4 regions of the Saccharopolyspora sp. NPDC050389 genome follow, and region 2 is predicted to be linked to each of the others. Evidence: riboswitches for the same ligand, from Rfam matches in the RefSeq annotation. Region 2 holds a riboswitch; each other region holds the start of a gene.
What was found. A riboswitch is a leader RNA that binds a small molecule or an ion and turns the genes downstream of it on or off. The one in region 2 is predicted to bind cobalamin.

Region 1: linked by a shared signal. The riboswitch ahead of AB0I53_RS03635 (RNA-guided endonuclease TnpB family protein) and the one ahead of cobN (cobaltochelatase subunit CobN) in region 2 are both predicted to bind cobalamin.
Region 3: linked by a shared signal. The riboswitch ahead of metE (5-methyltetrahydropteroyltriglutamate--homocysteine S-methyltransferase) and the one ahead of cobN (cobaltochelatase subunit CobN) in region 2 are both predicted to bind cobalamin.
Region 4: linked by a shared signal. The riboswitch ahead of AB0I53_RS42880 (putative cobaltochelatase) and the one ahead of cobN (cobaltochelatase subunit CobN) in region 2 are both predicted to bind cobalamin.

The regions. Positions count from the first base shown of each region.
Region 1 covers NZ_JBFAKG010000004.1:56,302-59,502, reverse strand. The annotation lists gene AB0I53_RS03640 (MFS transporter) at 1-440, opposite strand, end outside; gene AB0I53_RS03635 (RNA-guided endonuclease TnpB family protein) at 654-1,883, opposite strand; gene AB0I53_RS03630 (transposase) at 1,895-2,053, shown strand; cobalamin riboswitch at 2,369-2,558, opposite strand; gene AB0I53_RS03625 (ABC transporter permease) at 2,721-3,201, opposite strand, start outside.
Region 2 covers NZ_JBFAKG010000056.1:50,033-53,233, forward strand. The annotation lists gene cobG (precorrin-3B synthase) at 1-1,168, opposite strand, end outside; cobalamin riboswitch at 1,301-1,422, shown strand; gene cobN (cobaltochelatase subunit CobN) at 1,536-3,201, shown strand, end outside.
Region 3 covers NZ_JBFAKG010000025.1:71,756-74,956, reverse strand. The annotation lists gene AB0I53_RS18445 (methylated-DNA--[protein]-cysteine S-methyltransferase) at 1-243, opposite strand, end outside; gene AB0I53_RS18440 (sigma-70 family RNA polymerase sigma factor) at 243-737, opposite strand; cobalamin riboswitch at 988-1,237, shown strand; gene metE (5-methyltetrahydropteroyltriglutamate--homocysteine S-methyltransferase) at 1,369-3,201, shown strand, end outside.
Region 4 covers NZ_JBFAKG010000112.1:10,545-13,745, reverse strand. The annotation lists gene AB0I53_RS42895 (helix-turn-helix domain-containing protein) at 1-18, opposite strand, end outside; gene AB0I53_RS42890 (transposase) at 58-1,305, shown strand; gene AB0I53_RS42885 (TIM barrel protein) at 1,348-1,662, shown strand; cobalamin riboswitch at 1,810-1,934, shown strand; gene AB0I53_RS42880 (putative cobaltochelatase) at 1,990-3,201, shown strand, end outside.

The sequences.
Region 1 (3,201 bases), on a different contig from region 2:
GTGCCGGCGTGCGCGAAGACGTTGAACACGGCGAACGCCTCCGCGCGCCGATCCCCGGCCTCGTGCATGAGGTAGGTGCGCACGGCGGGGTTGAACAGGGCGCCCGCCAAGCCGGTGAGCACCGCGGCGGCGACCAGCCCGGGCAACGACGTGAACACGCCGAAGAGCCCGAAGGAAACCACCCGCAACGCGCATCCAGCGATGATCATCGGGCGGCACCCGAGCCGGTCCGAGGCGGTTCCGCCGACCAGGAACATGCCCTGCTGGCTGAGGTTTCGGATGCCGAGGACCAGCCCGATCATCGCCGCGCCGTACCCGAGGCCGGTCATGTGGGCGGCGAGGAACGGCAGCAGCATGTAGAAGCCGACGTTGATGCCGAACTGGTTGATCACCAGCAGCCGCGCGGCGGGCGACAGCCGCCGGAATCCGTCCAGGGTCATCGCTCGCCCTCCTCGGACACCGGGCAACCGGAGCCGTCGGCGCCGCGGTTGCGACACGGATCGACGACGCGGCGCGTCTTCATCCAGCCGGCGGATCCCGAGTCCACTTCGGACGGTTCGGTGGCCGTGGGCACCAGGCCGTGGTCGAGGTGGTACTGGTCGTCGTAGATCGTCTGCCATTGACTTCCTCTCCGGCGTGAACGCCGGAGATTCCTACTGCGTCTGTCGGCGCGGGCGTCGCGCCGACAGGTCACCTCGGTGGGTTCCTGCTTCACCGCGCTGAGCCCCCACCTGCGTGGGTGGTCTTACCTGCGCTCCACAGGCTGTCACCGCCAGTCCGGCGGCCTTCGCGACGTTCACCGCCGCATTGATGTCCCGGTCCAGCCACACCCCGCATGAGCCGCACTGCCACGTGCGCACGTGCAATGGTTTGGGGCCGTCTTTGGTGCCGCAGGCCGAGCAGGTTTGCGAGGTGGGTTCGAAACGGCCGATGCGGATCACCTGCCGACCGTGCAGGGCGGCTTTGTATTCCAGCATCGCGACGAATCCGGACCATCCGGCGTCGTGCACGGACTTCGCCAACATGGTGCGCGCCAACCCGTTCACTGCCAGATTTTCCACTGCGATCGCTTGGTTCTCGCGGATCAACTGGGTGGAGAGCTGGTGGTGGAATTCTCGGCGAGCGTCAGCTACCCGCGCGTGGGCGCGAGCGAGCTTGGTCCGTTCCTTCTCCCGGTTGGCCGATCCTTTCTCCTTGCGGGACACGGCACGTTGTGCCCGCTTGAGCTTCTTCTCCGCCTTCCGCAGAAACCTTGGCGATGTGATTTTGCGGCCGTCCGAGGTCACCGCGAAGTGCTTCAAGCCCAGGTCAATCCCGACCTCCGGTGCGGAGCCGCTGATCGGTTCCGGCCTGGTGTCGACCACAAACGAGGCGAAATACCTTCCGGAAGCGTCCCTGATGACCGTCACCGATGAGGGCTTCGACGGCAGTGTCCGGGACCAGGTGACGGGGATGTCGCCGATCTTCGGTAACCGGAGCCTCCCGCCAGGGGTGATGGACCAGCGGGCGTTGGCGGTGAACCGGATCGCCTGCCTGCGGTCTCGGCGGGTTTTGAACCTCGGTGCGCCCATCTTCCGGCCCGCTCGTTTACCTGACAGCGAATCGAAGAAGTTGCGGAATGCCTGGTCGCAGTCTCGAAGCGCTTGTTGAAGCACGACGGTCGACACTTCGGATAACCAGGCGCGTTCAGGGGTGTTCTTCGCATCGGTGATCAGCCGCTTCGACAACTCACCCGCACTCGGGGCTTTCTCACCTGCCTCGTGCGCTGCGTTTCGTGCTCGTACAGCGTCGTTGTACACCACCCGAGCGCACCCGAACGCACGGGCCAGCAGGGCTTGCTGGCCTTGCGTTGGGTAGAGGCGGAAGGAGTACCGCAGCTGCACACCAAGATCGTATGACCTCGGTTTATCAGATCAACACTGCGCCGAAGCTGGACCGCCACTACTGGCGCGCTGAGCGGCTGTGGTCCGGCTCTTACTTCGCCGGTTCCGTGGGCAGCGCTCCGATCAGCGTGCTGCGCCAGTACATCGAATCCCAAGCACGTCCGGTTTAGGCCTGCCCAGCCCTTGGCGGGCTTCGCGGAGTGGGCCTTCGCCACCGCCCTGAAGGGTGGCGCACTGGCCCATATCGCAGCGCCGAATGCGTTCCAGGCACGCAGAGTTCCAAGGGGGAAGCAAGGGTGTCTCCACGCAGGTGTCAGCGGGCGAACAGAGCAGGGCTGGTTATGCCGGTGCTGCTGAACTGCTGTTTTCGGACACCTGGTGGAATCGGGGACTCGGCCGGTCTTAGCGTGGCAGGGGCGGGTGGCGACGACGCGCGCGGCGCGGTGCTGCACCTTCAGTACCTCCTCCGGGGCTCCGCGACCCCGTACGAATCGGTACGACGGCGTCAGTCTCCTGACTCGTGGATCATCGCTACCCGCTCGCCTTCCCACCGCTTGGTGCGGCAGTGGCATCGGTGGCGGTAGCTCCCCATTCACAGTGGCGGGACCGTGCCGGATTCACACCGGCTTCCTGCGCGCCGTCGCATGAACAACAACGCTGACGCTTGCACCAGACGAGCCGGGTGTCAAGACACCGAACCCAAGATCACCTCCAGTGCCGCAGGACGCGACGTGTGAGACGCCCTCGGCCGAGACTCGGCCAAGGGCGCCTCTCGTCCCGCCTGATGGTGGTCAGGATTGTCCTTAGTGGACATGCCATCGGCGCCGGCCGGCCGGCTCAGCGCGCCAAGCGCCCGAGCAGGGCGGCCGCGATGCTGATCATGATGCCGGCGGAGACGACCAGGACGCCGAAGTCCAACGCCAGGTGCGCCGGCGTGCCGATCAGCAGGCCGCGCAGCGCGTCGACCTCGTAGCCGAGCGGGTTCGCGTAGTTGGCCACCTTCAGCCACTCGGGCATCAGGTCGACCGGGTACAGGGCGTTGGAGGCGAAGAACAGCGGCATGGTGATCGCCTGCCCGATGCCCATCAGCCGGTCCCGGGACAGCACCAGCCCGGCGATCGTGATGGACAGGCAGCAGAAGAACGCCGAGCCGAGGATCACCACGACGGCCATCGCGAGCAGGTTCACCGGGTTCGTGGTGAGGCCGACGCCCAGCAGCGCCGCCAGCACCAGCACCACGAGCGCCTGCACCAGCGCGCGCACCCCGGCGGCGAATGCCTTGCCGGTCACCAGCGCGACCCGCGGCGTGGGCGTGACC
Region 2 (3,201 bases):
CGAGACCGACCTCGTAGCCGGCACCGGTGGCCAGTACTTCCACAACGCGCCCCTGTGGTCGGCCGCAGCGCCGTTCGCAACCCGACCAATGCACCGGCAGAGCGCCGCCGGCCGGGGCTTGCAACGTGCGCCGGGCGTCTTCGCGGACGTCGGCCCGCGCCTTCGCGCACCCGGGACGACCAGTGCACGCGGTCACCCCGACACCTGCCGAGGACGGATCGACGAGCAGACCGCGCGCACCGAGGTCCGACATCCACCGGCCGGCTTCGTCCGGCCGCAAACCGGGCAGGACGACGGTCCGCCACGGCGTCAGGCGAAGTTCACCCGCGGCGTCGGACGCGGCGGTGATGATATCCAGCTGGTCCCGCGACAGGAGGCCCAGTGGTGCCCCCGCCACCACCGCGGCCGTTCCGTCGCGGCGATCCACCCTGCCGACCTGCGCATGTGTGCTCTGCCGGTTCGACGGCAGCGGCCGCGGCTCGGCCGGGACGACGTCGAAGGTCGCGGACAGCCGACCGGTGATCCGGCGCGCGCCATCGTCGAGCTCGGCCAGCCGCCACGCAGAGCGGCCCTGTGCGGCCTTCTCCGCCAGGAACGCCTCCGCCGCGGCGATCGCGACGCCGGCCGCCTGTTGTGGAGTCGCCCGCACACCGGAGTCCACGCCGGCGAGCACCAGCGCCAGGGTGCCGGCCCGCTCCGCGAGCAGGCCGACATCGGCGCCGAGCGAGATGACGTCCGCGCTGCCGTCGTCGACGGCGAACAGGAAACGCCCGGGCAGGGCCGCCAGCGACGGCGTCGCGCAGAGCGCTGCGTCTAGTTCTCCGGTCACCGCCCGAACATCCACCAGCTCGCGGCCGTCTGCGGAGGGCGAGCCGATGATGTTGCGGACCCGCTCGTGCGTTGCCGACGGCAGCAACCCCGCCGCCCGGAGCCGAGCGGCGAGTTCCAGCTCCGCTCCCGCGGGTAGGCCGCGCACCTGCACGTTCGCCCGCGAAGTGAGCTCCACACCACCGTCGCCGAGGGCCGCGGCCGCCGCGATCGCTCGAACCTGGGACGGCGTGAGCACGCCGCCTGGGACGCGGATCCGGGCCAGCCCACCGTCGGCTGCCTCGTGCACCCGCAGCGCGCCGGGACACGCGTCCCGTTCTGGTCTGGCTCTGTGCAACACGCGGGTGATACTACGGACCTCGGTAGTTGCGGACGCAAACCAAGAGCGGTGCGACGCGCGTCATGCCCGCGCCGCTTGACGTAAGATCGCCTCGTTGCGAAGAGTGGTCGCAGCATTCAGCGGCGACATGCGGAGGAAGCCGGTGCGAATCCGGCGCGGTCCCGCCACTGTCACCGGGGAGCGGACTCCAGGAAGTCACTGTCCGAACTGGACGGGAAGACGGAGCGAGCGCTGATCCGGGAGCCAGGAGACTCCGGTCGCCGCGACCTACGAACCGGGGCGAGGACCCCGAGAGAGGTGCCGTCATGCGCCGCGCACGCGCGCCCAGGCCCAGCGACGCCGTTCGCCACGCCGAGGAGCGATCCGCATGATCCTACTTCTGTCCACTTCGGACACAGATCTGCTCAGCGCGAGGGCCGCCGACGCCGAGTACCGGCTCGGCAACCCGGCGCGGCTGGGCGTGGACGACCTGCCGCCGCTGCTGGAGGACGTCGACCTCGTCGTCGTGCGACTGCTCGGCGGCCGCCGGGCCTGGGAAGAGGGCCTGGACGCCCTGCTCGCGGGCCCGCGCCCGGTGATCGTGCTCGGCGGCGAACAGGCCCCGGACGCGGAACTGATGGAATGCTCGACCGTGCCGAGCGGGGTGTGCGCCGAAGCGCACCGCTACCTCGCCCACGGCGGCCCGGACAACCTGGCGGAGCTGCACCGCTTCCTGTCCGACACGATCCTGCTCACCGGGCACGGCTTCGAGCCGCCGGCGGAAACGCCGACCTGGGGTGTGCTGGAGCGGACACCGCGGCGCACCGAAGGACCGACCGTCGCTGTGCTCTACTACCGCGCGCACCACATGGCGGGCAACACCGCGTTCGCGCACGCGCTGTGCGAGGCCATCGAAGACGCCGGAGGCCAAGCCCTCCCGCTGTTCTGCGCCTCCCTGCGAGCGCCCGACGCCCAGCTGCTGGAGCAGCTCGGCCGGGCGGACGCGCTGATCGTCACGGTGCTCGCCGCGGGAGGCACGAAACCCGCCACCGCCTCCGCCGGCGGTGACGACGAGGCGTGGGACGTCGGCGCGCTCGCCGAACTCGACATCCCGATCCTGCAGGGGCTGTGCCTGACCAGCACCCGCGCCGCCTGGGAGGACAACGACGAGGGCCTGTCGCCGCTGGACATGGCCACGCAGGTCGCCGTGCCCGAGTTCGACGGCCGCCTGATCACCGTGCCGTTCTCCTTCAAGGAGAACGACGCCGAGGGTCTGCCGGTCTACGTGGCCGACCGCGAACGCGCGGCCAGGGTTGCCGGCATCGCGGTCCGGCACGCAACGTTGCGGCACGTGCCACCGCAGGAAAAGCGCCTGGCACTGATGCTCTCGGCCTACCCGACCAAGCATTCCCGGATCGGCAACGCGGTCGGCCTGGACACGCCGGTCAGCGCGGTCCGCCTGCTGCAGGCGCTGCGCGAGCACGGCTACGACGTCGGCCCCGCGGACGGCCCCGACGCACTGCCCGGCGTCGCGAGCCAAGACGGCGACGCCCTGATCCACGCGCTGATCGCCGCCGGTGGCCAGGACCGGGACTGGCTGTCCGAGGAGCAGCTGAGCGGCAACCCGGTCCGCATCCCCGCCGGCCGCTACGCGAGCTGGTTCGCGACGCTGCCCGAGGACCTGCGCGCCGACATCGAGGAGCACTGGGGACCGCCGCCGGGAGAGCTGTTCGTCGACCGCTCCCAGGATCCGGACGGCGAGATCGTGCTCGCCGCCGTCCAGGCGGGCAACGTCGTGCTCATGGTGCAGCCGCCCCGCGGCTTCGGCGAGAACCCGATCGCGATCTACCACGACCCGGACCTGCCGCCGAGCCACCACTACCTGGCGGCCTACCGCTGGCTGATCGACGAGTTCGGCGCCCACGCCATGGTGCACCTGGGCAAGCACGGCAACCTCGAATGGCTGCCGGGCAAGACCGCGGGCATGTCCGCCTCGTGCGCTCCGGACGCCGCGATCGCCGACCTCCCGCTGATCTACCCGTTCCTGGTCAACG
Region 3 (3,201 bases), on a different contig from region 2:
CAGCGACTCCAGGACCGCGCTGTGCCCCTGGCGGGCGTAGGCGACCCGCACCAGGCCGCGTTCGGTGGCGGCCAGCAGCAGTTCGCCGACCGGGGTGTCGACCGTGCGGTAGGCGACGTCGAGCAGTCCCTCCCGCCGGGCCGCGCTCACCAGGTCGATGTGCAGCCGCGCGCTGGCGTCGAAGTCGATCGCCGGGAGTGCGTCGAACAGGTGTCTGTCGTCGGATTCGTGGATCGTCATCATCACGCTTCCCCTCTCACACTCGTGGTGCGTCGATACGTCGTGCGCAGGGTCTTGATGCCGTCCGCGGCGGCGCGGCGGGCGGCATCGGTGCTGCCGCCGAGGATCGTGGCGATCTCGGCGTAGGGCAGGCCGGCCAGGTAGTGGTAGGCCACCGCCATGCGCTGCTTGGTCGGCAGCGCGCTCAGCGCGGCCCACAGGTCGCCGTCCCAGTCCTCCGGGCGGCCGGTGGTGCTGGGCCGCTCGGGCAGGCGCTCGACCACCACCGGCCGGCGGGCCGTCGCCCTGGTGACGTCGACCGCCTTGCGGTGGGCGATCGTGACCAGCCACGCCTCCATGTTCGTGTCCTCGGCCAGCTCCGGGTAGGCGCGCAGCGCGGCCAGGAAGGTCTCGGACCACGCGTCCTCGGCGTCGGCCGGTCCGAGCACGGCCCGGCACACTCGCAGCACCATCGGGCCGTACTCGTCAACGATCTGCTCGAACGGTCTCACTTTCACTCCCCGTAGACGCCCCGCGCCGCGGAAGCGTGAGATGCGGATCGGGTCGTTTTCGTGATCGTCACCCGTACGTGGGTTTCCCGCGCTTCGGCCGCGGATCGGGGGAGGCGGCGCCGCGTGACGAGCATCTCACCGGTGGTGCGTCGATAGGCCGGAAGATCATGTTCAACGCGGAGATCGCCGGTCGCGCGGGGCCACCCGGCGCGGATCGTGCGTGCCAACGGCCCTTGCCAACGGCTCCCCGATCGGTAGCCTCCGTTGTGCTGGTGGTTCGTCCGCCCGGATAGCGACGCGAGTCGCGGGGCGGACGAGGCAAGAGGGAACCCGGTGCGAATCCGGGACTGCCCCGCAGCGGTGAGTGGGAACGACCGCCGTCCCCGGTCCGAGACCGGGCACAGCACTGGGCACGCGTGCCTGGGAAGCGACGGCCAGTAGGAACCCCGGCTCCGGCCGGGACGCGCCCGCGAGTCCGAAGACCTGCCACCGGTGCGCGCACCCACCGGTGCGCGCGGTCCGAGGTCTCGCGGGAGGACCTGGCGGACGACCGGCTCGCGCCGCGCGGCGCATGCCGGTTCGCCTGCGCCTTCCCAGACCTCGGGGCATCTGCCGTCGAGCTCGCGAGGAGAGGGCGTTGACCAGCAAGATCGGATCTACCGTACTCGGATACCCCCGGATCGGCCCCGACCGGGAACTCAAGCGCGCGCTGGAGCGCTACTGGTCGTCCCGAAGCAGCGAGGCGGAACTGCGCGCGGTCGCGCGCGAGCTCCGCCTCGAGACCTGGCGCTCGCTGTGGGACGCGGGCCTGGATTCGGTGCCGGGCAACACGTTTTCGTTCTACGACCAGGTGCTGGACACCGCGGTCACCTTCGGCGCGATCCCGCCGCGCTTCGCCGCGCTCGGGCTGGGTCAGCTGGACACCTACTTCGCGATGGCGCGCGGCGTGGCGTCCGAGCCGCCGCTGGAGATGACGAAGTGGTTCGACACGAACTACCACTACCTGGTGCCCGAGATCGGTCCGGACACGCGGTTCTCGCTGGCCGACCGGACGCCCGTGGAGCAGTACCGGGAGGCCGCCGAGGTGGGCGTGACGACCCGCCCGGTGCTGGTCGGCCCGCTCACGTTCCTGCTGCTGGCCAAGCCCGCGGACGGCGCGCCGGAGTCGTTCCGGCCGCTGGATCGGCTGGACGCGCTGCTGGACGCCTACGCGGAACTGCTCGGCGAGCTGCACCGCGCCGGCGTGGCGTGGGTGCAGCTGGACGAGCCCGCCTTCGCCGCCGACCGCTCGCCGGCCGAACTCGCTGCGCTGTGCGCCGCCTACCAGCGGCTCGGCGAACTGGCGGAGCGGCCGAAGCTGCTGGTCGCGGGATACTTCGGTGATCTCGGCGAGGCGCTGGAGGTGCTGGCGTCCAGCCCCGTCGAAGCGCTCGGCGTCGACCTCGTCGCCGGCAAGTCCACAGTGGACGTCCTGTCGTCGGTTCGCGGACTGAGCGGAAAGACCTTGGTGGCCGGGCTCGTCGACGGGCGCAACGTCTGGCGCACCGATCTCGACAAGGCGCTCGCCACCGCCGCCACGCTGCTCGGCTCGGCGGACGAGGTCGCGGTGAGCACGTCGTGCTCCCTGCTGCACGTGCCCTACGACGTCGAGGCGGAAACCGGCATCGACCCGCAGGTGAAGTCCTGGTTGGCGTTCGCCGCGCAGAAGGTCCGCGAAGTGGTCGTGCTGGGCCGCGCGTTGCGCGAGGGCCGCGACGTGGTGGCCGATGAGCTGGCCGAGGCTCGCGCCGCGGTCGCCGACCGCTCCGGCGCGGACCGGGTCCGCAACCACCGCGTGCGGGCGCGGCTGCAGGCGTTGCGGCCGGAATACGCGCAGCGCGGCGAATACGACACGCGGCGCGCGGCCCAGCAGAAGGCCTTGCGCCTGCCGCCGTTGCCGACCACGACGATCGGCTCATTCCCGCAGACCACAGACGTCCGCAAGGCGCGTGCCGCGGTGCGTGCCGGACGCATCGACCAGGCGACGTACCGGCGGCGGATGCAGGACGAGATCGAGCGCGTCATCCGCCTGCAGGAAGGACTCGGGCTCGACGTCCTGGTGCACGGCGAGCCCGAGCGCAACGACATGGTGCAGTACTTCGCCGAGCACCTGGACGGCTTCGCCAGCACCGACAACGCATGGGTGCAGTCCTACGGGTCGCGGTGCGTGCGCCCGCCGATCCTCTACGGCGACGTCTCCCGCCCGGAGCCGATCACCGTCGAGTGGGCGAGCTACGCGCAGCGGCTGACCGAGAAGCCGATCAAGGGCATGCTCACCGGCCCGATGACGATCCTGGCGTGGTCGTTCGTCCGCGACGACCAGCCGCTTGCCGACACCGCGAAGCAGGTCGCGCTGGCCATCCGGGACGAGGTCGGAGACCTGGAGGCGGCCGGGATCAGGATCATCCAGGTCGACGAGCCCGCCCTGCGC
Region 4 (3,201 bases), on a different contig from region 2:
CCCGTCCAGCTCTCTCATGCTTGAGCACGATACTTTGTGATCATGGCGAGGTTTCGGATGTACCCCACTGCGCAGCAGGAGCAGCAGATGCTGCGGCACTGCGCGCACGCCCGGTACGTGTGGAACCTCGCCGTGCAACAGCATTCGAACTGGCGGCCAGGACGCAAGAGCGCGCCTGGGTTCGCTGAGCAGTGCCGTCAGCTCACCGAAGCCCGTGCTGGCAACGAGTGGCTGCGAGACGGCAACGTCGACGTTCAGCAGCAGGCGCTCAAGGATTTTCACTACGCCAAACAGGCCCGGTTCAATTCCGGGTTCGGTGAGCCGGCATGGCGGAAGAAGCACCGGCACGAAGGGTTCCGTGTCATCGGCACCGACCGGGTTCCCGCGTTCAACCCGGACGGTACTGCGCTGCTCAACGTTCGCGGTAAGCAGGTCATGGCCCGAAACGTTGTGGTGCACAAGCTCAACCGCAGCTGGGCGCAAGTCAAGGTCCCAGGCTGCGGGTGGGTGCGGTTCCGGCTCGCCCGCCGCGACCTGCCTGTCGCGAAAACGTTCCGGGTGACCTACCGCAACGGTCAGTGGCACGTGGCGTTCGCTGTCATCCCCGAACCGATCCCGGAACCTGGCAATGGGGAGAAGATCGGTATCGACCGTGGTGTGACGATCACTGCGGCGTTGTCGGATGGGCGGACGCTGAACTGCCCTCAGCTGTCGGGCAAGGAACGAGCGGGGATCCGCAAACATCAACGCCGCGCTGCTCGGGCACCGAAGGCCAGTCCCCAGCGAGCAGCCGAGTACGCCAAGGTCGCGAAGCTCAAAGCGCGGGAAGCGAACCGGCGGAAGGACTGGGCGGAGAAGACCAGCACCACGCTGGCCTGGTCGTTTGATGTGATCCGGTTCGAGAAGCTGAACATCCGGAACATGACCGCCTCAGCGAAGGGGACGGTTGATCAGCCCGGACGCAACGTACGAGCGAAGTCCGGGCTGAACCGGGCAATACTTGCCCAGGGCTGGGGGCTGCTGCGGCAGCGGACCGAACACAAAGCACGTGGACGGGTTGAAGACGTACCCGCCCCGTACACCAGTCTGCGGTGCAGCGACTGCGGTTGGATCGACAAGGACTCGCGCAAGAACCAAGCCGAGTTCGTCTGTTCCCACTGTGGTTTCACCTGCAACGCCGATGTCAACGCGAGCATGAACGTCGCGGCAGGACAGGACGAAAGTCCCAGGCTGTTGGCCTGTGCCGGAGGGACAACACCGCGTGAGCGGTCGAAGAGTGTCCGTGAACCTCAACTCTTGCTCTAGTGAGAGTCGGAATCCCCCGCCTCAGGCGGGGGAGGATGTCAAATGAACATCGAGGAACCCGACTTCGTGCGGCCGGTGCAGGAGGCCGGGGACCGGCTCGGGTACGTGCACATCGGGGAGAGCCACCGCGGCTTCCTGGGATCCGGCACGATCGACTTCCCGGCGTTCTTCCGCGCGCTGGTGGACATCGGCTACACCGGGCCGATCACCTTCGAGAGCTTCTCCTCGGCCGTGGTGGACCCGGCGCTGTCGGACACCCTCGCGGTGTGGCGGAACCTGTGGGACGACAACGAGGACCTGGCCCGCCACGCGCACCGCTACATCACCGACGGGCTGCACGCCGCGGCGCGCCGGTAGGTGCGGTGGAGCGAACGGGCCGTTCTGCGGGGCGAACGGCCCGTTCGCGCCGGCCGCAGTGGTGCTGGTCTCGTCGCCGCCGCGGCCGGTTGGTCCGCCGGGCGAGTTCTGCGACGATGCACCTTGATCCGAATGCAAGGGGTGCGCCAGGAAGCCGGTGGGAATCCGGCACGGTCGGCGCCACTGTGACCGGGGAGCGGCCCTCCCTCGCGAGCCACCGGGGCGACCTGGGAAGGCCGGAGGGACGCGGTGATCCGGGAGTCAGGACACTGCCGCCCCTTGTTCCCGCCACCGGGGCGTCCGAACCCCGAGGAAGGAACACCTGGCATGACCGCTGCCCCGCGCTTTCCCTTCTCCGCCGTCGTCGGCCACGACGATCTCCGGCTGGCGCTGCTGCTCAACGCCGTGCACCCGGGCATCGGCGGCGTGCTCGTCCGAGGCGAGAAGGGCACGGCGAAGTCGACCGTGGTGCGTGCGCTGGCGTCGCTGCTGCCGCCGCTCGACGTGATCACCGACTGCCGCTTCGGCTGCGCCCCGCAGGCCGCCGACCCGCAGTGCCCGGACGGTCCGCACGGCTCCGAGGCCACGCAGCGACCCGCCCAGCTCGTCGAACTCCCCGTCGGCGCCACCGAGGACCGGTTGATCGGCTCGCTCGACCTGGAACGCGCCCTGACCGAAGGGGTCCGCGCCTTCCAGCCCGGCCTGCTCGCCGCCGCGCACCGGGGCGTGCTCTACGTCGACGAGGTGAACCTGCTGCACGACCACCTCGTGGACCTCCTGCTGGACGCCGCGGCGATGGGCCGCGCGCACGTCGAGCGGGAAGGCGTTTCGGTGTCGCACGCGGCGTCGTTCCTGCTGGTGGGCACCATGAACCCGGAGGAAGGCGAGCTGCGCCCGCAGCTGCTCGACCGGTTCGGGCTCACCGTGCACGTCGCCGCGTCGCGGGAGGTGACGACCCGGACCGAGGTGGTGCGCCGCCGCCTGGCGTTCGAAGCCGACCCGGCCGGGTTCGCCGCGCGGTGGGCTGACGCCGACGCCGAACTGGCCGCGTGGATCGCCGCCGCCCGTTCCCGAGTGGACTCGGTGGCCCTCCCGGACGGAGAGTTGCGCCGGATCTCCGCGTTGTGCGCGTCTTTCGACGTCGACGGCATGCGAGCCGACCTCGTGCTGGCGCGCACCGCCATCGCGCACGCGGCCTGGCGCGGCGCCGAGGCGGTCGCCGAGGAGGACGTCGAGGCGGCGGCCCGGCTCGCGCTGCCGCACCGGCGCCGCCGCGACCCGTTCGACGAGCCCGGCATCGCCGAAGACCAGCTCCAACAGGCCCTGTCCGAGGCGGCGGAGCACGCCGACGACGGCGACGACGAGCCGCCGGAAGGACCGGACGGCGGCGGCCAGCCGCCGGAAGGGCCCGAGGGGCCTACGGGGCCGGACGGCGGGGCCGACGGCTCGGAGGAGCGCAGCGACGACCGGGCGCCCGCGCAGCGGCCGCCGGCAGCGCCGGCGCCGGCGTTCCAGGCGCGGCTGCTGGAGGTGCCGGGG